4 regions of the Lysinibacillus sp. PWR01 genome follow, and region 2 is predicted to be linked to each of the others. Evidence: riboswitches for the same ligand, from Rfam matches in the RefSeq annotation. Region 2 holds a riboswitch; each other region holds the start of a gene.

Region 1 (6,243 bases), on a different contig from region 2:
AAATGAAGCATGGTATGCGAAATTATCGTTAGTGTTTAAAAATGAAGGCATGACCCGCATTGATGCGCCGCCATTTATTGCATTTGAATTAATTGTACAACAAGCTGTGAAAAATGGTGCCTTGCAAAAAGAGTATCGTATAACAACAGGAGATTCAGAAGATACGTTAACGAACATAACATCTTATACTTCTGGCAATATAGCAGGACGGAATTTCGGAGCTTACAAAGAAGATTTACAAATTAAATATAAAATTGATCCAGATTTGTATCATTTAATTTGGTATCAGCAAGAAGTGAACCAATTTGCCGCCATGAACCCGGAGGAAAGATTTCGTCAATTTAGTAATATGTTTCATATTGCTGATATGCAAAAAGAATGGGAAGCGGCATTAGAAGGAATTAGAGAAGCTAAACAAGAAATCATCCATTTATCGTCCATTGTAAAAACAGCTGAACATAATCTAACCATTGCAGAAAATGATCTCAACGCCTTTTTAAATAATAAAAAACGTATTCTGGAAAACGGTCGTCTGTATTATACATATACAAATGTTCTACTGCAAAAATATTCAAATGAATGCTCTGATACACAAGCTATTCTTCAGCAATTGCAGGAAGAGGAAGCACAAATAGGGACAAAGCAAAAATTACTGTTGCACGAAAAGGAGCGTACAGGTCAACATTTAATTCAAGTAGTGAATGAGTGCGAACAGGTTGAAGCACAAATTATTGAGTCAAAGACATTATTAAATGAGGAAGTACAGCAGGAAAAAACACTACTAGGGCGATATAGTGAGCTTTCTGCACAGCTAGAATCAATTTCCGATAAAGCAAAGCGACTACGTTTCGATGAACAAACAACCTGGGAAAAACAAAAAGCAACAGCCTTTCTACTAAAACAAGTTGAAGAGCAAGATAAGCAACTAAAAACAAAAGAACAACAATTAAGAGATAACGAACGACTTTTGAATAGTGAAAGCGCACGAGTGACGATACATTTCGAAAACCTGAAAAAAGATCTAGTGGAAGCACGTAAAATCGTCCATTTATATCAAAGTAGCCGTTTTATTTTAAGCCAACTAGATGCTGCAAATCTCCAGCAACATCAATTTTTAAAGGAAAAACAGTTATTATCTTCCGCCATCCAAGAGAAGCAGAAAATCATCCAGCAGCTACAACAAAATAAAGTAAGATCTGCTCGTCAACAACAAGGACTAGAAGACTTACATAGACAAGGTATAGAGGCATATACATTACGTGATTTAATTTCGTTGACACCAAGTGCGCCTTTAAAGTTAGAGTCAAGTATTGAAGCGATTAAATACGCTATTTTTTATAATGCAGCGAGCTATAAGCCACTGAATGATTTGTATTATGTTTCATTAAAGCAGCTCATACCGAATCGTATGATTGACAATATCCCTCATTTAGGATTACAAATGCGTAGCGGACTATCTGAGCAACTACAAAACTATGCCAATAAAGCATTGTGGTGGATCGAGCAATTTTTCACTTCAACGCCTCGAATTGAGGCAGGTACGCTTATAGATGAACGTGGTGCTAGAGGCGCACAGGAACAACTGCAATTTATTCTAAGTGATGCAGCTATTCAACAAACCTTACAAGACCAGGCGAGTAACTTAAACAACTTGCAAGAGCGTCAAGTACAGTTAAATGCTCAGTATGATCATAATATCAAGCAAATTAACCAATTGCATGGAGACTTGCGCAAAATTCAACAGGCTGAAAGTATGCTATTGAAGGAAAGCGAACTGCATGCCTATGAAAGTCAACAGAAAGCTTTAACAGAGCAATTGTTAGCAATTTATGATGAGCAAGCGGAAATGGAAACACAGCGGGAAACAGCTAGAAAACATCAGGCAGAACATTTTCAAGAGCTGCAATTGCTAGAGAAGGAGTGCCGCATTTATGAGGAGCTAGGGGCAGTGGCAGAGCAACAAATCCAGTTACAGCAAATGGAACAAACGTTAAAAGAATTACGCAAAACCATTTATGATTCCAAAAGAAAACATCAGCAATGGACAGAGCAATTGGAGGAGCTGTCCAATGATAAACGTCAACTAAAATTACTAAAACAAAATCATGAATCAGAGCTTGAATTAATAAATAGTAATCTAACAAACTGTCGGCTACGTATGGTGAGAGCGCAAGAAAAAATCGAACAATTAGAGGCTAGCCAAGCAAGTCTAGTAATAAAACTACAGGAATTAGAGCATATTTTACCTGTCGAAGCATGTGTTGTTGATGAATCCATCTCCATTAAATGGTCTGAGGCAAGATTAATTCATGGTAATGCAGAAAAAGCTGCTGCTTTCGAAGCGGCACGCCTAGAAAAGGTCAATATTCATGCTGAAGTAAATTTTGAAAAAATGAAAGAAGATTTTGAGCGTAAAAATGCAGAATTAGCAAGTGCTGAAATACTTCTTGAGCAAAATGCGGGCTTTGCAGCAGATTTAGAAGATAAACTAGAAACGACCATTAATATGTATTTAACAAAGATTAATATGTTGTTCCAAAAGTATATGGATATCTTTCATTTTGAGGGACATATTGAAAAAGAAAGAATAGAAGAGAAGGCAGGGCACATTAAATACTTGCTTTATGTGAAAGCTCGTAAAATTGGTCATCAGGGTACTATGGAGGATGTTAGCTTAAAAGCACGAAATGGCAAAGTAGGTAAAGGTGTTTCAGGAGGGGAGGAATCGTTAAGCTCGCTCCTCTTTGCCTTAGCTTTATTGCAAAACCTCTCGATTGCCCCAAGCTATATCGTACTTGATGAGTTTGATAGCGCACTAGATGATGAACGCAAGGACAAAGTATTTCATTTATATGCAAAAGAGTTAAATCGAAAGTTAATTATTTTATCTCCAAAAGCTCATGATAAAACCTATTACGACCATTTTTCCAAGGTATTTGTTATTGAACATAATTCATCTATTCCACAAAGTAGGATTGTTGGTTTCCAAAAGGTGTAGGACCATTTGGGTGAATGAAATTGTGTTTTAAACGAGCAAGAATTGACTTCTAAATGGCACTCCTTTACAATTAATTTTAATACTTTAATAGGAAAACGAGGTATTCTCGTTTCCTTACCAACTGAATAGCGTGTAGTAATAGGTGTAAATTGCGTGCAATTTGCTTAAAAGGGAAGTCGGTGCAAATCCGACACTGTCCCGCAACTGTAAATGTGAGCGACTTTTCAGCAACCACTGTCTTTGGACGGGAAGGAGAAAGGAAGCGATGACCATGAGTCAGGAGACCTGCCTGTTACGAGTACACACCAGTAACCTACGAGGAATAGGAGGTGGCATGTTGACAAAACAGAATGCTCTGTTCGTCACAGTACGTCAAACGCCCATAGTAAATGAAAGGGTTCACAATCGGACTCGTTCACACATACTTAGGGTTTGTTTGGCATTGTGTGATGAAAGAAGATAAAGCGAAGGATTTCCTCAAAACGTAGGGAGTCCTTTTTGTTTTGAAAATATGTACGCAAAGGGGATGCACGTATGACGAATATTCATGTAACGACAACGCTGGAAACGCCTTATGAAGATATGAACATTTGTAAGCAACCACGCACAGAAGTTGCCAAGAAAGCGAAAACAAGAATGGTGGTCGAATCGCTGATCGATCAATTATTAGCAACGAAGTTGATTCGCAACGATCGCTTCTTTGAACAAATCTTATATAATAAAGAAATTATTTGGATACAAAATGGGGGTGCGGATGGTCATCTATTGGCAAAAGCAGCATTAACAGATGAACTGAAAACAAAGACCAATCATTTTATGATGTATATGCCGACCAATCCGATTGTCTATGAAGTCAATGGGGAAGCGTATCACTTAATTACGCGCATTGATTCAACACGCGCAAAGCCTAACCTTGATCGTCTAACATTGGAGCCAAAGCCTGTTTTAAGTGCCGCTCGTGTCAATGACTTATTATGCTCGATTGTCATGCGCTTTTATGAAACATATTTACACGATTTGGCACCTCACCATGACAAACTCATCGCATTCGTGCAGCAGGAATATGCCCAGTTTATTGAAGCGGTGCAAGCGTTAAATGATTATCACTTCAACTGGCATCCACGCGGCAATGGGCACGAGCTCTTACTGCACTTAATTGATCATCTACAAATTTTAAAAAGTCGCCCAGGCAAGGTACTGATTGATTTTACGAACAAGCATGACTACGTGATAGTAGAACCCGCTTATTTGATGGACAAACCAACAAAGAAAGCCGTCGGTGCACTATAAAAGAGGCTGGGACAAAAAGAAAAAATGTTAGACCGATTGCATTTGGGTCTAACATTTTTTTGATTTAGGAAGGAACACTCTACTCATTGAAGCGAAAAAGTTATTATCTGTTTTCGTTATTTTTCAAAATAATCGAGTTCTGTCCCAGCCTCTTTCATTTAAATGCAGGATCGAAATATATTCACGTTCAAGCAAGAAATACCCGCGGAAGCAAGTGAAATACTCGCGCTTGAGCAATGAATACCCGCGGAAGCAAGTGAAATACCCGCGCTTGAGCGACGAATACCCGCGGAAGCAAGTGAAATACTCGCGCTTGAGCGACGAATACCCGCGAAAGCAGGCAAAACGCCTCCGAGCGAGCAGCCCTACAAACAATGCATGGCTGCCTGTGCTTCATGCCACGGAACCGTATATCCTTTGCCTTTTGCACAAAAAATACTGGAGGAACTATATTCAGGGTCGGCATTTTTATCGTAGCCAATCTGTGCAATTACTTCCTCTGTATTATGACACATATCATAGCCATCGAATTGGAGTGTGAGTGCACCTTTCCCATTTGTATAGGCAGCAAAGGTTGTGCTGTAGCTCATTAAAGTGGCAACGGGCGCGCGACCTGTTAGCACCACATCTGTTTCGGATAATATCGGGTCATCGAATGTGCCTGCTGCTTGCTGAATGTCAGTCATCATGCGGCCGATAAAGTCGTTTGAAGCCTTCATTTTAAAACGATAATAGGGTTCAAGTAGAACATTTTGGGCTTGCTCTAGTCCCTGGCGCAGCGCACGGAAACTAGCTTCTCGGAAATCGCCGCCCGATGTATGTTCATTATGCCCGCGACCTGTTAGCAGTGTAAAATGAACATTTGTTACAGGGAAGCCTGTAAGTAAGCCATGATGATCACGCTCAAACAGGTGTTTTTCAACAAGGCGCTGATTGCCTACGGATAAATGATCTGCATGACAGGCATTGCTGAAGGTATTGCCGGTTCCACGTGGATTTGGCTCCATTAATAAATGAACTTCCGCATAATGCTTGAGTGGCTCGAAATGGCCATAGCCTGTCACCGTCGTCGCAATGGTCTCCATATATAAAATTTGCGGCTCGCCAAAGGAGACGGCTAATGAAAAACGTTTCATTAATACCTCTGTCAGGACCTCCAATTGAATGACGCCCATAATATGGACATGGATTTCCTGAAACTTTTCCTGCCAAACGACACGTAAAGAAGGCTCTTCTGCTTCAAGTAAACGGAAAATCTGTAGCACTTCCTTGATATGCTGATCGCCCGCATATTGAACCTTTGCCTGTAGCGTTGGGACAAGCTCATAGGGCTGTGTTAGCGTCGTTGTACCGATTCGATCTCCAATGTTTGCCTGACTCAGCCCTTTCACAGCGAAAATCTCTCCTGCTTCAACCTGTTGAACGGTCTCAAAGCGATTGCCATTATAAAGGCGAATTTCTGTCACTTTTTCCGTCACTTCACCAAATGAAAATTCATCCCGCACATGTAAGGAGCCCTTGACAGCCTTCATAAAGGTTAAACGCTGATGCCCATCATGACGAATTTTAAAAACCTCTCCCTCAAACGGGGCATTCTGGTCAAATTGGGTCACAGTTAACAGGGGAAGTTGGTCAAGAAATTCCTGAATGCCCTCATCCTTTAAGGCAGAGCCTGTAAAGCAGGGGAAAGCACACTCGTTTTTAATCATAGCCTGTAGCTGAGCAAGACATTGTCCGTGTTCCAATGACTCACTCAAAAAGGCATCAAGCATTTCTTCATCATGTTCAGCCAGCCATTCCATGATGCTATTTGACACATAATCTGCTCGCAGCGGTTCATCGACGAACAACACATGCTGAGAGCAATCTTTACGAAGCTGGCTCATGACAGCTCCTACATTTGCTCCTTCACGATCCGTTTTATTGATAAAGAAGAAGGTAGGGACATGGTATTT
Region 2 (6,243 bases):
ATCACCAGGACGCAAAACACCGAATAGACTAAGCGTGATTGCATGTGTCCCTGAAATAATTTGGGGGCGAACAATGGCAGCCTCTGCTCCAAATACTTCCGCATAAACACGTTCTAGGTTATCCCTTCCCTCATCATCATAGCCATAGCCGTTAGATGGATGTAAGTGGTAGTCACTCACTTGATGCTTGCGAAATGCTGCTAGCACCTTCTGCTGGTTATAAAATGCCATTTCTTCTACCTTGGCATGATAAGGCCGCACTTGCTCCTCTATTTTTGTCGCTAAGGATATCGTTTGTGTAGATAAATTTGATGTAAACGTCATTCTTTCTTCTCCATTTCACAATTGTCCCGCATTTCATTCAGTAAGATTTATTGACTATCTAAATTGACATCAATCACTCTAGAATTCCCTAACCAAACACTGGTATATAAATGCTTTTGACGAATGTTTTTCTTTATTTTAATCACATTTTATCAATTTGTATGTGCACCTGTAAAACTTGCCTATTGTTTCTAAAGGAATTTTACGCTAAGCTAATGTGCGGACTTATTTCAAGAAGCGTATTTAATGACTGATTTTGGCTATTAAATTCATAGATTCTGTTACGTAAAAAAGTCTTTTAACTTATAAAAAAGTTTATTTATTGATAGAAGGGGTGAAAGGGATGGCTTGGGAGGTTTTTAGTATTATAGGAACAATTGCCTTTGCTATTTCTGGGGCAATCATTGCCATGGAAGAAGAATACGATTTATTCGGTGTATATATACTTGGTATTGTTACGGCCTTTGGTGGTGGAGCAATTCGAAATTTACTCATCGGACTACCTGTCACAACACTATGGGGGCAGGATATGATGTTTCAAATTGCACTGGCTGCAATTACGATATTCTTTATTTTTCCACATCATCTGATTCAGCATTGGCATCGTTGGGGTAACTTCACAGATGCTATTGGCTTATCAGCATTCGCTATTCAAGGGGCACTCTATGCTGTGAAGCTTGATATGCCAATTAGCGCGGTCATTGTAGCTGCAGTTTTGACAGGTTCAGGTGGTGGTATTGTACGAGATTTATTAGCTAGACGAAAACCACTAGTTCTCCGTGATGAAGTCTATGGTGTTTGGGCAGCTCTCGCAGGGCTGATAATCGGATTTGAGGTTTTTACAGGGGACATTTTCCTTTATATTTTATTCGCAGTAATTACAGCGTTACGTATTCTTTCCTATATGATGAAGTGGCGCTTGCCATTACGAAAATTAAATCGTGCATAAATACCATTCAGCCAATGACCAAAAATTAAGTCATTGGCTGTTTTATTGTTTTTATCTTTTTAACAACTGCATTGATTCTTCTAAAGTCACCATATTTTTCATCATCGAGCAGGCTGCATCTAAAATGGGAAAGGCTAGGGCTGCACCAGAGCCTTCACCTAAACGCATATTCATGTACAACATTGGTTCAATGCCAAATAATGCAGCGGCAATTTTAGCCCCTGGTTCCTCTGAGACATGGGAAGGAATAATATAATCTTTTACTTTTGGTTCGAGCTTATAAGCAATGAGCGCGGCAATAGTTGAAATAAATCCATCAATGACAACAGGTTTACGATGGACTGCAGCGCCAAGTATAATGCCTATCATCGCCCCTATCTCTAACCCGCCAACCTTAGCTAGAACATCGATGACATCTTTAGGATTAGGCGTATTTAAGCTAATTGCTTTTTCAATAATCGCCGCTTTATGGGCAATTCCACCTTGACCAACTCCTGCTCCAAATCCTGTTACTTCAATTGGGTCACAGTCAGTTAGAACAGCTAATATCGCAGCACTCGGTGTTGTATTGCCGATGCCCATTTCCCCAGTTCCAAGTACATTGGCACCTTTTCTGATTTCCTCTGTTGCCACACGAATTCCTACTTCAATGGATTGAATAGCCTCTTCTCTAGACATAGCTGGACCTTGTGCCATGTTATCTGTACCATATTTAATTTTATGAATGAGGACACCTGCATCAAGTGGAATATCTTCTTTTACCCCAACATCTACTGTTACTACCTTTGCATTGGTAATGCCCGCAATCGCACAAACACCTGTACCTCCCTTAGGAAAATTTAATGTTTGAAAGACCGTCACATCTTGTGGATTCGTGGTTACACCCTCCTCACAAACACCGTGGTCTGCTGCACAAACAATGATGACTTTTTTATCAATCACCGGAAATAATTGTCCAGTTATGCCAGAAAGCTGCACGGCAATGGACTCTAGTTTTCCTAAACTGCCAGGGGGCTTACATAGGGCATCTATACGCTGTCTAGCTTGCTCCATCACCTTCAGGTCAGCACCTTGGATGTTTTGTATCGTGTCTTGTAGTAATTGCATGATAATTGCTCCTCTCTTTTTAAGACAAAAAGAAAAAGTCTGTAGTTTATTGTCATGACAAATAAACTACAGACTTTTCCATCATCTATATCTTCTAAAGCATGTAGGCAGGTCTCCTGGCTCAAGTTCAACATCTCATAGCACCTTCCCAGCAATTTGCTAGTGGCATTCACTATGAAACTCCCTTATACAGTGGCGGGTCCGCTAAAGCTTTTCACTTTATTCCCTATTCTCCCTATTGGGCACCTATTGCTTTTATTTAACTACTTTAAATCTACGACAGCTCACTTTTCCTGTCAATATGTGAAAAGTAAACTTGTAAAACTAAACAATAAACTATAAAGTGGCTTATGTCTTTTCCAATTCACTTAGTAATGTTGAGCCTAATAGAAGAACAGCCCCTATTATTTGTAGGACTGTCATTTGTTCACCAATAATCATTGTTGAGATTACTAATGATGTCAGTGGATCAATATAGCTAAGAATGGCTATACTTTGACCTTTTAGCTGAGACATACCTAAAAAGAACAAAAAGAACCCCACACCTGCATGCACAATACCAAGTACAATTAATACTAGAACGAACCCAAAACTAATTTGCATCACTTGGAAACCCGTAGTCCCTACAATATAGAGACAGAGGAAAAATGCAGCTAAAGAGAGTTGGATAATTGTATTTTCGGGCTCTTTTAAACCACGAATACGTTTATTTGTAAAGGTTAGTACCGTGTAAAAGCATGCTGCGATCAAACCATAGACAATACCAATAAAGTGACCACTGTTGTCTATGCTTTGACTTTGGACAATCAAAAATAGACCTATTAATGCTACACCAACATACACTATTTTTCTCCCTACTAACTTCTCTTTTAAAATAATAGGAGATAAACAGATGACTAGTACTGGCGCAAAATAATAACTTAGTGCTGCATTAGCAATGGTCGTTTCCTTATAAGCCTGAAATAAAAATATCCAATTACCGCATAATGCTAAACTTGAAAACATTAACGGCCATTTATTTTGGACAATCGTGATCCTCGAAAAGCTTTCCTTTTTATAAACAAATATGGCCAACAAAAAACAAGAGCCAATGATACTCATCCAAAAGGCAATTTCACTTGAGGATAAAGGAATAAACTTCGCAAAAACACCGACAGCGCCAAAAATAATCATGGACAATACAAATGCTAATTTTCCGCTCATTACAAATTCCTACTTTCTACGTATATCGTTTTAGCCTATACAGTAGAATCTATCGAAATGAGCAAGCTATTATCGAATGCCTAAACAGTAGATTCTACTGCAAAGACATTGTTGGGGGTGCTATGGATCGAAACATACAAAATCCCTCCTTCATTCACTATAATCATAACATATTTCTGAAAATTCGGGATTTAAAATATTAAAATTAGGGTAAGGTTCAGCAAGTAATAAAACGATGAAAAGTTAGGGGAAGATACGATGAATGCAAAAGAATTAAGAAACGCCATTGCTGAAACCTGTGAAACGCATGATAGCCTCTATGCCAAGTTGGTAAAACCGATCAATCAGCTGCTAATAAATGTCGACGCTTCTATTAGTGAAGAGACAGCAAATAAAATACTAGAAAACTTAAAGTTATTTCATAGTGGTGATAAATACATTACGGAGTGTCATTTCGAGGAGAGTCAAAATTTCTTGAAAGACGGCATTGAGCTTCTCCAAAAGGGTGATTTGGCGAATGGAGCACTACAAATTTATGGCGCTGGTCTAAACTTTGCTAGCTATGCTTCAAAGGTACAGGGACAAAAAAATGTTCATCTCTACAAAAATTTTGAAGAGAATTTTAATTTCATCATGGACTCCCTGAAAAAACAAGCATAAGAAAAACAAAACCAGCAATAGCTTTTTTTGTGAAAGGTGAAAATGGTTTCCGTTGCAGGCTACTTGCTTTCCTGTGGGCGAACGCTAGTGAGGGAAGGCTCATCGGACGCCCCCTGGAAAGGACGCTGGCAGAGCGGAAATCAACCCCTACCTTGCCAAAAGGTCTTTTTCTGCTAGTGACACGATTTTTTTCAACAACATAAAAAAAGAAAGAGTATATGCTCTTTCTTTTTTCATGGTTTATTTAAATTCTAATTCTCCATCATAAGCCAGCATGCCGCCTTCAAGGTTTGTTACATCAAATCCTTGTGCCTCTAAGTAAGCACACGCATTGGCAGAACGAGCTCCAGCCTTACATACAATAATATATGGCTTTTCTACATCTAATTCCTCTAAACGTTCAGGGATAGTTCCGAGTGCAATATGTTGAGCACCTGGGATCATGCCATGGGCTACTTCATCCTCTTCACGTACATCGATAATATATAGGTCCTCATTTGCATCTAACAGATCTAATAATTGTGTTGTTTCCATTGTTTTCATAAACTTTGTCCTCCAAAATATCAAATTCCACTATCATTATAGCTTGTAGCAAAAAAAACAGCCAGTGTGAGAACACTAACTGTTTAACAAACTTATTATACTTCTGTCTCTAAAAACTCTATTTGTTTTGCTGGTACGAATGTAGAAATGGCATGCTTATAGATTAGGTGCTGCTTATTTTCAGCATCAAGTAGTAATACTGTAAAATTATCATATGATTTCACAGTCCCTTTTAACTGAAATCCGTTTAATAGAAATACAGTTACAAAAACACTGTTTTTACGTAGTTGGTTCAAGAACGTATCTTGCAAATTGATTGATTTCATCAAATAGCCTCCCTACTAACTTTCTACCTCTTCATTCCTATAGTAGCATGTTCTACCAATTTATCAATTAGTAATTTTTAGAAATTTTTCTTTATTCTTATAATCGATCATCCGGCGTAATAAAATGGACATCCATTTTATTACGGAAATAAGTAAGCTGTCTTTTTGCATAGCGACGGGAATTTTGTTTTAAGCTATCAAGGGCTTCCTCTAGGGTACATTTGCCATCTAAATAATCATATAATTCTTTATACCCGATGGCTTGTATAGACTGCACTCCACGGATATTTTGCTGCCATAATCCCTTCACCTCTTGCAGAAGACCATTTTCCACCATTAAATCAACACGACGATTAATACGGTCATATAGCACGTCACGGGACATGTTTTGACCTAGCCCTAAAATAACATGGTCGTAAAGGGGTACTTCCCCTCGATTTTGCGCTTCCGCTGCTTTTGATACACCGCTTAATTCCAGCATTTCTAATGCACGAATAACACGACGTGTATTGTTTGGATGGATTGTCTCCGCTGTTTGAGGGTCTAGTTGTTTTAGTTTGTCATGCATTGCCTCAGGGCCAAGCTTTGCTAATTCCTCATAGTAGGCTTTTCGTGCTTCTTCATCTACTTTTTCATCAGTAAATTGGAAATCATAGAGGACAGCTTGTACATATAAGCCAGAGCCTCCTACTATTATAGGTAATTTTTGACGAGCTTGTATTTCCGCGATCTTCGCACGTACTAATTTTTGATAATCTGCTACCGAAAAAGATTCTGTAGGCTCTAAAAAGCTAAGTAAATGATGAGGAACGCCCTCCATCTCTTCTTCGGTAATTTTAGCTGTCCCAATATCGAGCCCTTTATAAACTTGCATGGAATCACCATTAATGACTTCACCGTGATATTTTTTTGCCAGTTCAATGCTTAATGCCGTTTTACCTGAGGCAGTCGGTCCTACTATTGCTACGACCTCTGCCTGCTGCAATTTAGTTTCTATCATATTTTTCTAACCACCGTAATAAAACTTGAAAGACCGCTTCTTGATTGTCTTCATTTAAAATTTCATGTCGTTTATCCTCGAATAAATAAACCGTTACATCCTCTACACCCACCGCTGCTAACTGTTCAGCA
Region 3 (6,243 bases), on a different contig from region 2:
ACATCATGAAAGTAGTAGCAATCGTAGGTAGTATCCGTAAAGAATCTTATAATATGCAATTAGCTCAATTTATTCAAAAACGTTATACAGAAAAGTTAGACCTTGAAGTTTTAAGCTTAAAGGACCTACCAATGTATAATCAAGATATCGAAAATGAGGCTCCACAAGCAGTTCTTGATTTTAAAGCAAAAGTAAAAGCTGCAGACGCTGTACTTTGGGTTACACCAGAATATAATGGTACAGTTCCAGGGGTTATGGTCAATGCTATTGATTGGCTATCTCGTGTAGATAAAGTAATGATTGGCAAACCATCTATCATCATGGGTGCATCAATGGGGAACTTAGGTACTGTAAAAGCACAATTACATTTACGTGATATTTTGTTCTCTCCTGGCATTAACTCACCATTACTAAGCGGCAATGACGTTTATATTGGTGCTGTTCACACTAAATTTGATGCAGAAGGCAATTTAACTGATGAAGGTACAGTGAAATTCCTTGACATAGTCATTGATAACTTCTTAAACTGGGCAAAAAAATACATTTAATTAAAATCTGACCCATAAGTATACAATATACTTATGGGCATTTTTTGTTTGGACAAATGCTCCTTCTGCATGAAATCTTCACACTTTCACGTTATACTTTTAAGAAATTCTAAATTGGTGGTTACGGATGAGAAAATTATCACTAAAGCTTGGCATCATCTTTTTCATCACATTGTTTTGTATCGAAACATTTATGATGTTTTTTTTGCATGTTTCCTTGACCAATTCTAGAGTGGAAGAGGAATTAGCCAGTTTGCAAGCGAGAGGAAACTCACATCGTACTATATTAGAACAGAACTTCAATAATGAAACACTAGCACATGTCGTTCTTATGGAATCGGAAGCAAGTACAGATGTAGTGGTGACTGACCATGAAGGTACAATTCTTGCCTCCTCACAACCACATCTAGAAATCAGTGATCTATTTCGTAAGATAGAGGGGAATATACCTTATGAGGGAAGGGTTTTACAAGACAATTGGCAAAAGGTTCAAGCTATTGCTACGATAAGCCCTATTCAAAATCAGCAAGTAACGATTGGCTATGTATTTATGTTTCAAAATACCGATTCCATCCATGCATTAATGAAACGTCTCAATAAGCATTTTCTCATTGTGGGTATTGTATCTGGTCTTGTCAGCATTGCAGTCATTATTGTTCTATCTCGGAAGCTCGCTAAACCACTTATTCAGATGAAAGAGGCTACATTGAAAATGAGTAAGGGTGATTTTACAGTCGCTCTTTCTACGAATGGAAAAGATGAACTTGGAGATTTATCGAATGCGATACAGCTACTATCGAATGATTTAAATCATTTAAGGCAAGAGCGTAAGGAGTTTTTATCGAGTATTGCACATGAGCTTCGCACACCGCTAACCTTTATTAAAGGCTATACAGACATTCTTGCGAAACGGGATTTAACAGAGCAAGATCGTCAAAAGTATTTAGCTATTATAATAGAAGAAACCAATAGACTTTCTCGGTTAATCAAAGACTTATTTGATTTAGCAAAAATGGATGAAAACTCATTTGTAATTGAAAAACATTGCTTACATTTAGATTCGTTTTTTACAAGCATTGAAGAAAAATTAAGCCCTGCTTTTCAAGATAAAGGTATCTATTTTGTTGTACGTTGTGATAATGGCTTAACACTATGTGCCGATGAAGCAAGACTGGAGCAAATCCTGATTAATCTATTAAATAACGCATTAATCTATTGTGCGCCCGGAGATACGACTACCGTCACTGTAAAAAAACACAATGAAGTTTTAAGCATCATTGTTGAAGATACAGGTAAAGGAATACCAAAGAAGGATTTACCATATATTTTTGATCGGTTTTATCGTGTGGAAAAATCTCGTAGTCGTGCTTTAGGTGGTTCTGGACTAGGGCTTGCTATTGTCAAGGAACTTGTACAAGCGCATGGTGGAGAAATAAAGGTTAGTAGTGAAATAAATAAAGGGACTACTTTTGAATTATCATTTAAAGGAGTAGAAATGAATGAAAACAATTTTATGCATTGATGATGAGCCAAGAATGTTAGATTTATTAACCCTTTATTTAGAACCACTATTTCTTTGTAGAGCCATGTCTTCCATTCAAGAGGCATTGGATTTTTTAGAAGAAGAGCATGTGGATTTAGTTCTTTTGGATATTATGATGCCAGAGATGGATGGATGGCAGGTTTGTCAGGAAATTAGGAAATTTTGGGATGTCCCGATCATTATGCTTACTGCAAAAGGAGAACATGCTGATATTGTAAAAGGCTTAAACCTTGGTGCTGATGACTACATATTAAAGCCTTTTGATGAGGAAGAGCTGTTAGCACGAATACATGCTGTATTAAGAAGATCGAAATCAGAAGAAAAAGTAATTAACTTTGAAGGGCTTTGTTTAGATAGAGAGTCCTTTGAAGTATATTTTCAACATAAGGCAATTCCATTAACACCAAAGGAATTTGCCATGCTTGCCCTATTTTTAGATCATCAAAATAGAGCATTTTCTAGAGAACACCTTATCCATACAGTTTGGGGATATAATGTGACGATTGAAGATCGTACCATTGATTCACATGTGCGTAATTTAAGAGAAAAATTAAGAAAAAGTGGTTTCCCTGCAGATGATTACTTGCAAACTGTTTGGGGCATCGGCTATAAATGGCATAAGTCTGCAAATAGAAAGCCAATGGAGCATAAGAGCTAAAAATAACCTCTACCAGAATTGAAGGTAGAGGTTATTTCTATTATTTTGGGCTAAGCTCTTCTTCTGTTACCCATTTATGATTTTTTACAGCTTCACCACTTGCAGTGGAAGTATAATCAACCATATATACAGTTGTTTGCACAGCCTCATCAATAAGGACAGTCGCATTTTCCATACCTTCCATATGTGCTGCATCCGTTTTTACTTCTGTTCCAGGAGCCAGTGGTGCTTCTTGTGGGTCAATCAATTCTTCATGAATCACCCACTTATGCTTTTCTATACGCTTTCCACCAGATGTGGGCTCATAGGAAATAACATAGGCAGTCGTATTATAGGCACCTACTATTGTTGCTTCGGCTCCTTTCATACCGTCCATATGTCCATCTGTAATAATGGCTGTACTCCCCACAGGAAATTTCGGGTTTTCAGCTTTTTTTAAGGTTGCCGGTATTTCGCCAGAACTTGAATGGTTCATCGTAGAATGATCGATTTCTTCAGAAGTATCCACAGAAGTGGATGCAGGCTTTGTTTGATCCTCTGTACAAGCCGATAAACTAATTAAAGCGACTACTGATAATAGTCCGATTGACCATCTTCTATTGAATGTCATGTGATATCCTCCTCACTATTTGCCCTTACTGTAGCAAATAAATGTGCAGAAATGATGGACATGACCTATGAATAAATTTTCCTCTAGTCTGACACGAAAGAAGTGAAGAGATATGTTATTGAATGGGCATGATTTTCAATGTTTTTTGTAATCTATACGCGAAGATACCAGCAAAAATGGCTAAAATAATATCTTTTGGTAGTGGAGGCATCATCCAAAGCCAAGCTAGCTTATAAGAAAAATTCTCTGGCGCACTTGCCCAAAGCTTGTATGCAAAAAACATCCAATTTGTTCCTATCAAATAATTTATAGCCGTTGCTACTAAAGCAGCTACGATAAAGCTTTTCTTTGTCCCGCTTCGTTCCACGATCCACCCTGCAACAAATGCCGCTAAAATAAATGTAATAATAAACCCAAAGGTAGGACTTAAAATTTGACCAATTCCACCACCAAAGCGAGCAAAGACAGGTGCTCCTGCCAATCCCACACACATATAAATTGTACAGGCGAGCGCACCTTTTCTACTACCAAGAATAAGCCCTGCTAAAATCGCAAAAAAAGTTTGAAGCGTAATGGGTACACCACCAACTACCATAAAGGGTGCAAAGGAAGTGATATTAGCACCCACCATCATTAGCGTTGAAAATAATCCAATATAGGTAATGTCGACAGTTCTTAATTTATGATGACTATGTTGTGTAACAGTTGCCATGATTTCACCTCGTTTTAAAAGTTATTACAGCTAGTGTAAAAAACGAAAGTATTTGTGTCAACATTATTATTAAAATTAGTTAACTCAAATGCTAGATGCATTTCCATGTAGACTAACTATCTATAAAAATGTATGATAGAATCGTCACAATTTTATAACTTCAAATACTATTGGTGTGATATTTTTGAATGTCACTTAAAAGGGAAGTCGGTGGAAGTCCGATGCTGTCCCGCAACTGTAACGAGGAATCCTATAATATTATTTGCCACTGTGTAAGAATGGGAAGGCAATTATAGGATGTTGAATCGAAGCCAGGAGACCTGCCAGTTAGTAATACCTGTAATGCCCACGAGGATGCAAGCAATTACGGACAATAGCTGGATATTTTCTGACTTTGTTTAATCTAGGGTATTTCTATGTGTATTTTCGCATGGAATACCTTTTTTTATTGCTTCATTCATCAATATTCAGTAGGAGTTTAAAACAGATGAATAAAAAATTTATGTTATTTTCCTTTGTACTTTTCATGGTATTAATTGTTTCAATGACATTTGCTGTAATGGTTGGCTCTGTTTCAGTTACACCATTATATGTATGGAAAGTTATTCTTTCTAAAATTCCTTTTATACAAAATGCTATCGAACAAGATTGGAGTCGCTCACAGGAAATCATCATTTGGCAAATAAGAGCACCTCGTGTTTTGCTAGCTGCTATTGTTGGAGCGGGGTTAGCCATTGCGGGGGCAGCGATTCAGGCGCTTGTACGAAATTCCATTGCTGACCCGTATATTCTAGGAATTTCTTCAGGGGCAGCTGTCGGAGCTACTTCTGTAATTATTTTAGGGGCCTTTTCATTTTTAGGGATTTACGCTCTGTCAGTATCCGCATTTCTTGGGTCATTACTTGCCATTGCACTTGTTTTTTTCTTATCACGTGTTGGTGGACGTGTCTCTATTTTCCGCTTGCTATTGGCAGGTATGGCTGTGTCCTTTATCTTAACGGCTATCTCTAACTTTATTTTAATGATGTCAAAACAAGAAGGGGCTTTAAAGGCTGTTATGTTTTGGATGCTAGGTAGTTTAGCTGGAGCTAAATGGAATAATATTGTGATTCCAGCTTTCGTATTCTTCGTTGTATTTGGGCTACTGTGGCTACACTATCGCAATTTAAATTTATTATTACTGGGGGAAGAGGCGGCAGTGACATTAGGCGTGAATCTTCAGCAATTTCGTATCCAGCTAATATTACTCGTTTCTCTGTTAACAGGTGTGCTTGTCGCAGTTAGTGGTTCTATCGGATTTGTGGGATTAATTATTCCCCATATTGTGCGATTAATTGTGGGCTCAAACTATAAATATGTAATACCTATTAGTGCTTTAATAGGTGGAATATTTTTAGTATGGGCAGATGCCTTTGCTCGAATCATCATCGCTCCTCAGGAAATGCCAATTGGTATTATTACAGCTTTTTGTGGAGGACCATTTTTCATTTGGCTACTCCGACGTAACAACTATTCTTTCGGTGAAGGAGATTAATTTCCATGACATTAGAAGCGAAACAAGTATCATTCTCCATTTACGATCAGCGTATACTACATGATGTAAGTATTCAAATAAAAGAAAAGCAATTTGTTGGATTAATTGGCCCTAATGGAAGCGGAAAATCAACATTGTTAAAAAATATGTATCGTCTCCTAAAACCTGAAAGCGGTACGGTATTATTAAATGAGCAGGATATTTTAAAGCAAACAAGTAAAGCAATTGCGAAAAATTTGGCCGTTGTTAGCCAAGAAACACCCGTTTTATTTGATTTCACTGTGCATGATTTAGTCAGTATGGGGAGAACGCCACATAAAAAGCTATTAGAGCTTGATCAAGAGCAAGATTTCCAAATTGTTAAAGATGCTCTTAGACAAACGGGTATATCTCATTTAGAGAAGCGAAGCTTTAGCTCTCTTTCAGGAGGCGAGAAAAAGCGCGTAATGGTTGCACGAGCACTCGCTCAACAAGCACAGGTACTAATATTAGATGAGCCGACGAATCATTTAGATATTCAACATCAACTTCAACTCATGGATTTAATTCAGACCTTACACTTAACCGTAGTGGCAGCTTTGCATGACTTGAATATCGCTGCTATGTACTGCGATCAAATTTACGTTTTACAGCAAGGG
Region 4 (6,243 bases), on a different contig from region 2:
GGAATCCCTTCTAGTTTAAGCAGCTCTTCTTTTGACTCGGCTGCTGACACGAAACCAACAGGCATACCGATAATTAAATCTGGTTTTGCTAGTCCTTCTTTAATTAAACGAATCAATTCCAGCAATGCGGTTGGTGCATTACCAATGGCATAAATACCACCTTCATGTAATGTTGAAGCCTTTTGCATCGAAATGATGGCACGAGTTGTATTTTGTTTTTTCGCTTCGATTGATACATCTTCATCCGCAATATAGCAATGCAAATCGCCACCATGTTTTTGGAAACGCTTTTTACCAGAACCACTTTCAATCATTTGCACATCTGCAATCACATGTCGTCCTGCAAGAATAGACTTGATACCCGCTTCAATTGCCCCTGGTGTAATGATGACACTACGTCCTAGCTCGAAATCAGCCGATGCATGGATAATACGACGTACAACTTTCCATTCATCTTCTGAGAAGTCATGCTCGCCCATTTCCTCTGCAATAATGGCGAAACTGTAATCGTAAATTTTATCTGGGTCTACCGTTAATGGTTTGAAATCTGTTTTAAAATCCATGGAAAATGCCTCCTAAATTGTATGTTCAACAGCCTTTAATACTTCTTCAAATGTTGAATATTGTTGGCCGTATTGAATATTTGGTCTAGCAATAAGAATTGTTTCAATCTGACATGCAAGAGCTGCCTCTAGCTTCTCATCCACTGAGCCAACTTTACCGCTTTCTTTGGTAATCATCAGCGTCACTCCGTATTGACGAAAGAGAGCTTCATTTAATTCCTTTGAAAACGGACCTTGAATCGCCACAATATCTCGCTGTGCCACTCCTAGTGCCTCACATTTTTCCATATTGTCCAGTCGTGGAAGCATACGAGCGATTACTCTTGTGTTTTCTAAGCCCTGTAACACCTTTGTAAATGTAGCGAGTGTTTTACTTCCCGTCGTTAGCATAATGACACCGCGTTTTTCTGCAGCTAACTGAGCTGCCTCCTCATAATCCTTTACAACAGTAATTAAAGGATGGGCATAGTGTTCATGAGCTCGCTCATAGCGAATATAAGGAATTTGTGCCTGTTTCGCCGCTGCCATTGCATTTTTAGATGCCTCCTCCGCAAATGGGTGAGAGGCATCTACCACCAATTGATAGCCTTGCTCTGTCATAATGGTCGCCATTTCCTCAGCCGTCAGTCGACCAATTAAATGTGGCAGGCCAACGTCAGCAAGACTTGAGGCTGCCGATTCGGTGACGACCGTAGCTGTCACCGCATGACCTGCGCTTTGTAATGCAAGGGCTAAATCTCTTGCATCACTCGTCCCCGCTAACATGAAAATCATTTTACCGGCTCCTCTTCATGATGGTGGTGATGGTCATGATCATGATGGTGATGATGATGTGCATGTCCATGTACTGCCGCATAGGCACGATAGTCTTCTAGATCTTGCATACCTGTTGATGTACCGTTGACCGCCTGTTCAATACGCTCTAATAGAACATTTTGTAAACGTTCATGGTAGCCAAAATAGTTAGCAATTTGAATATCACAGTCTGGATAAAGTTCATTAAACTTCTCACACATGCCATTCATACGTTCCATCAAAATGCCTGTGAATAAAAAGTAAGGTAACATGATGATTTTTTTTGCACCTAGTTTGACACAACGTTCAATTCCTTCTTCAACTCGTGGATCTGTGACACCCATAAAAGCACTTTCCACGTATTTCACAGGTAGTTTTTCCCATAAAAGTCGTGTGATTTTATAAAAATCGCCATTAGCAGATGGATCACTGCCACCTCGTGCAATCAATAAAATAGCTGTGTCTTGCTGCTCTTGTTCTGAATTAAAGCCAATTTCAGCTAAGCGATCTTGTAAAATAGCAAAGATTTCATCATGGATGCCAATTGTTTGACCATATGTGAATGTAATCGTTGGATAATGCTCACGCGCATGCTCGATTTCTGCTGGAATATGCAGTTTTGAATGGCCTGCATGAAGTAAAATGATTGGAATCACATGAACCTCTGTAGCTCCCTTTTTCACACAGTTTGTAATACCTTCTTCAATGTTAGGTGAAGCAAATTCAAGGAAACAAGTTTCCACTAAAAATTGTTCGTCAATACGCGGTGTCATTTGTTCGATAAAAGTACGAACCTCATCATTTCCTGCTGCTAAACGGCTCCCATGGCCGACAAATAAAATAGCTTTCATCTCTTTACCCCTTACTAGTCGCCGCACGGAGCTGGCTCTACTTTTATTTTGGAAGACATATCTTGATACGTAAAATGCAGTATCTTTTTCACACGTTTAAAATATTTAAACAAGCGTTCATTTGGATGAGCATTTGCTTGGTATTCTTCAATAATATCTGTAATGAGTGGAATCAGCTGATCAGGCTCCAACCCTTCTACAACAGGCTGTGCTGCGTGAGCCGTACGACCAACTGGCTTCGCTCCAATAAAGACATCAAATTTACTTTTACGGTAGACGATGCCAATATCATCAAATACAGCTCGATAACAGGCCATACCACAGCCATTAAAGCCAATATTTAATGTTTTCGGTAAAGACATGCCACCAAGTTTTTCTTGTATTTCTTCGGCGTATGGTATCGAATCAGCCTTTTCACCATAGCAAAAATCACAAGCTTTTAGAGATAGCACATCACCAATCGGTGCTAATAAAAAGCCTACTTCCTGCAATTTCTCTGTGATCTGTTCAGGGGCAGTCGTTGGTATTTTTAAATGAATTTGATGATCTGGTGTATATTCCATCGTCCCCTCTTCCCCAACGACCTCTGCTAACGTCAGCATTTGCTGAGGAGTAAAAAACTTATTGGCCACACCTGGGCTCACTGCTAATTCAAAAATAGATTCTATTTTTTGCTGTACAAGCTTCGGTGTTACGTTGACTGCGTTTGTCCCTTTCACCATTGCGAGTGCCGCTGTAGCCATTTCAAGTGCTGTTTTTTTCGGCTTTGGCGTAGCGGCTATACTGGGTTTATTAAAGCGCCCTGCATTAGGATCAGCTGTAAAGTCATTTCTTGCTGTTCCTGTCTCTTGATTCATTGCCCAAGGTTCATTTTCTTCACGCAAACGTTGATGTGGACGTAATGGTTGTTTTTCTTCCCCCAGGGTATATTTACGTTGGTAACCGCGTGGCGTAATCATCTTATTGTCATAGAAAAATGTTGATGAATTCCCGATAATGACAGTTGTCAGCATACCAATATCATGTTCTAGCATTTCTGCTAGCGTTGTCATGGTCACTTCTTGACGTTCTCGATACGCACTTTTCACAAGCCCTACTGGTGTGTCTGGCGAACGATATTCTAAGAGAATTCGCTGAGCTTCGACAATTTGTCTTGTACGGCGACCACTTTTAGGATTGTATAATGCGATGACAAAATCTGCCATCGCAGCTGCCTCGACACGCTTTGCAATCAAATTCCAAGGTGTTAGATGGTCACTTAAACTGATTGTACAAGCATCATGCATAATGGGTGCACCAAGTATGCTCGCACATGAATTAATCGCAGAAATACCAGGAACAATTTCTACTTCAATTCCTGTTGCTTCTGTCCAGCCTAGCTCGATTAACACCTCATACACTAATCCCGCCATGCCATAAACGCCTGCATCACCACTCGAAATCACCGAGACAATGCTCCCTGCCTCTGCTTGACGAACGGCTTCCTGCGCACGGGACACCTCTTCTGTCATGCCTGTGCTAACAATCGATTTCGCACTAACTAAATCTTGAATCAGCTCTACATAGGTTTTGTAGCCTATAATCATATCACTTTGTTGTAAAGCTTCTACTGCACGTGTCGTAATATGCTTAAAATCTCCAGGTCCAAAGCCTACTACGAAAATTTTTCCTTTTTGCGCCATGTTGTTACCCCTCTTTCACCTTTTCAATCCCTTTAATGGCTGTTGTTTGAGCAGTACGCTGTAATGTACCTTCACGAAGTGTAAAGACATGTTCGTTGTATAAGGATTCATGATGTAAATCTTGTACTAGTGTCCTAGCATGCTCTGTTGATGGCACACGATACCAATTCCCTTGAGGGTAGGCGATTACCACACAGGCATCCTTGCATCGTCCATTACAGCGCGTTCTTGTCGTATGTATTTCTTGATCGAGTGCTTGTCGCTGTATTTCATCTCGAATGGCTAAAGTAATTTCCTCACCATCCTTATTCATGCAACTACTGCCATTGCAAATAAAGAGATGTGTTTTCATCCCCTCTAAATTCCATGTTGTCATCTTCTGTCTCCCCTCATTTGCTTTCTGGAAAAAGAAAAACCTTTACTCTAAACGAAGAGTAAAGGTTTTGTAGAAGCCAAATAAAAACGAATAGCATGAAATAAAGGTACTCGCTTCCGCTTCAACTTCTCCCTCCGAAAAGTTTGCATGCACAATCAAATAAGCAGGTTTCCTGACTTAAGCTTCATTTTACAGTCGCACCTTCCCAAGCTTGCACCAGTGGCTTTGCGATTTCATCAGCTATTACAGTAGCGGGGGCTGTATTGGATTTTCACCAATTTCCCTATTATCTCGAGCTATTCGAGCACTTATTGACGTTTTATATGAAATTTTTATTAGTATTTTAAATAGAAAACTGTCTTAATCATATCTTATTATTTTAAAATTTCAATATTTCTTTAAAAATTTATGACAAATTTATCAATTTTGAAGTGAACTGGGGTATAAAATTTATACAATATCCATCATTAGCACAATGAATATTATCAGAATATTCGCTGTTGACCTTTAATTAAAAAAATTTTATAAAAAGGTATAGCATATTTATGGAAAATCATGTTACACTTTGTCGTGAAATCTCACAATTGAATGTTTTTCGGTGTAAAATGCTTGGCATTTTGCTTAAAAGGGAAGCCGGTTTGAGTCCGGCGCGGTCCCGCCACTGTAATAGGGAGCTTTATAGAATATGTCACTGTCCAACGGATGGGAAGACCTATAAAGTATTGAACTAGAGCCAGGAGACCTGCCGAAAAATAGGTGATCGTTTCAGCCTACGAGGATAGGTGTGCGGCTTAGCAGATGAGAATGTTATTTGCTTTTTTAGCTATGCACTTTTCCACCAACGGAGAAGTGCTTTTTTATTTACGCACGCTACATTCTAAAAATCTATTAATTAGTTAGGAGGAAAGCTTTTTGAAATTTTCATGGTGGAAACTTAGTTATTTTTTATTGGCCTTTTTAATTGTGCCAAAACGTGCCTTTGCGATGCATATCATGGAAGGTTTTTTGCCAATCGAATGGGCGATTTTTTGGTGGGTCATCTCTATTCCTTTTATAGTTCTAGGATTGCGCTCTATTCGCAAAACAATTGATGAAAATCCTGAAACAAAGATGCTTTTAGGGCTTTCAGGAGCCTTTGCTTTTGTGCTATCTGCCTTAAAAATCCCTTCTGTTACAGGTAGCTGCTCTCACCCAACTGGTGTTGGACTTGGGACAGTTCTCTTTGGCCCTCTAGCCATGAGTGTAATTGGAACAATCGTTTTATTATTCCAATCTTTATTATTAGCACATGGAGGAATCACGACTTTAGGGGCGAACGCCTTTTCGATGGCTATTGTAGGTCCTTTTATTGCTTACTTTGTCTTTAAAGGAGCACAAAAAGTAGGTTTGTCATTTTCACTAGCCGTATTTTTCGCAGCTATGCTTGGTGATTTAGGTACATATGTTGTGACTTCTGTACAACTAGCACTAGCCTTCCCTTCAGAAGTTGGAGGCTTTATGGCATCCTTTACAAAGTTTGCAGGTATTTTTGCCTTAACTCAAATTCCTTTAGCGGTGAGTGAAGGGATTTTAACGGTCATTGTGATGAATTTCTTGAAAAAATACAATATTAGCGAATTAAAAACTTTACGTGTTTTCTCAACAAAGGAGGCACATTAACAGATGAAAAAAATTTTATTGCTATTAGCAATTGTTGTGTTGTTAGCCATCATTCCATTGTTCATACAAAAAGGTGCTGAATTTGGTGGTGCTGATGGAGAGGCAGAAGCAGCCATTGGTGAAATCAATGCGGAATATGAACCATGGTTCGAAAGCCTATGGGAGCCACCAAGCGGTGAAATCGAAAGCTTATTATTCGTGCTACAGGCAGCTATTGGAGCTGGCTTTATTGGCTACTTCATCGGCTATATGCGTGGCAAACATAAAGAAGGTTAACCATTATGTTACTCATTGATAAGTATGCCTATCTTAATAAG

Evidence for each region. Region 2 has a riboswitch for cobalamin ahead of cobT (nicotinate-nucleotide--dimethylbenzimidazole phosphoribosyltransferase). Riboswitches for the same ligand answer to the same signal wherever they lie in the genome.
Region 1: it holds a riboswitch for cobalamin, as region 2 does, so the genes downstream of both, ACEVFT_RS22245 (hypothetical protein) here and cobT (nicotinate-nucleotide--dimethylbenzimidazole phosphoribosyltransferase) in region 2, are expected to answer to the same signal.
Region 3: it holds a riboswitch for cobalamin, as region 2 does, so the genes downstream of both, ACEVFT_RS13255 (FecCD family ABC transporter permease) here and cobT (nicotinate-nucleotide--dimethylbenzimidazole phosphoribosyltransferase) in region 2, are expected to answer to the same signal.
Region 4: it holds a riboswitch for cobalamin, as region 2 does, so the genes downstream of both, ACEVFT_RS06310 ((2Fe-2S) ferredoxin domain-containing protein) here and cobT (nicotinate-nucleotide--dimethylbenzimidazole phosphoribosyltransferase) in region 2, are expected to answer to the same signal.

What each region holds. Positions count from the first base shown of each region.
Region 1 covers NZ_JBHERJ010000096.1:31,708-37,950, reverse strand. The annotation lists gene ACEVFT_RS22250 (SMC family protein) at 1-2,998, shown strand, start outside; cobalamin riboswitch at 3,122-3,305, shown strand; gene ACEVFT_RS22245 (hypothetical protein) at 3,533-4,288, shown strand; gene ACEVFT_RS22240 (GTP-binding protein) at 4,654-6,243, opposite strand, start outside.
Region 2 covers NZ_JBHERJ010000047.1:285,802-292,044, reverse strand. The annotation lists gene ACEVFT_RS08805 (methionine gamma-lyase family protein) at 1-324, opposite strand, end outside; gene ACEVFT_RS08800 (trimeric intracellular cation channel family protein) at 668-1,273, shown strand; gene cobT (nicotinate-nucleotide--dimethylbenzimidazole phosphoribosyltransferase) at 1,325-2,380, opposite strand; cobalamin riboswitch at 2,470-2,645, opposite strand; gene ACEVFT_RS08790 (DMT family transporter) at 2,729-3,583, opposite strand; gene ACEVFT_RS08785 (hypothetical protein) at 3,842-4,243, shown strand; gene ACEVFT_RS08780 (rhodanese-like domain-containing protein) at 4,484-4,786, opposite strand; gene hfq (RNA chaperone Hfq) at 4,882-5,112, opposite strand; gene miaA (tRNA (adenosine(37)-N6)-dimethylallyltransferase MiaA) at 5,210-6,112, opposite strand; gene ACEVFT_RS08765 (alpha/beta fold hydrolase) at 6,099-6,243, opposite strand, start outside.
Region 3 covers NZ_JBHERJ010000066.1:11,798-18,040, reverse strand. The annotation lists gene ACEVFT_RS13280 (NADPH-dependent FMN reductase) at 6-548, shown strand; gene ACEVFT_RS13275 (sensor histidine kinase) at 676-2,070, shown strand; gene ACEVFT_RS13270 (response regulator transcription factor) at 2,048-2,749, shown strand; gene ACEVFT_RS13265 (YdhK family protein) at 2,790-3,359, opposite strand; gene ACEVFT_RS13260 (biotin transporter BioY) at 3,475-4,071, opposite strand; cobalamin riboswitch at 4,226-4,413, shown strand; gene ACEVFT_RS13255 (FecCD family ABC transporter permease) at 4,559-5,605, shown strand; gene ACEVFT_RS13250 (heme ABC transporter ATP-binding protein) at 5,611-6,243, shown strand, end outside.
Region 4 covers NZ_JBHERJ010000041.1:15,251-21,493, reverse strand. The annotation lists gene ACEVFT_RS06330 (precorrin-8X methylmutase) at 1-563, opposite strand, end outside; gene cobK (precorrin-6A reductase) at 576-1,337, opposite strand; gene ACEVFT_RS06320 (sirohydrochlorin chelatase) at 1,334-2,209, opposite strand; gene cobJ (precorrin-3B C(17)-methyltransferase) at 2,224-3,891, opposite strand; gene ACEVFT_RS06310 ((2Fe-2S) ferredoxin domain-containing protein) at 3,896-4,267, opposite strand; cobalamin riboswitch at 4,413-4,594, opposite strand; cobalamin riboswitch at 4,847-5,031, shown strand; gene ACEVFT_RS06305 (energy-coupling factor ABC transporter permease) at 5,180-5,926, shown strand; gene ACEVFT_RS06300 (energy-coupling factor ABC transporter substrate-binding protein) at 5,930-6,202, shown strand; gene cbiQ (cobalt ECF transporter T component CbiQ) at 6,208-6,243, shown strand, end outside.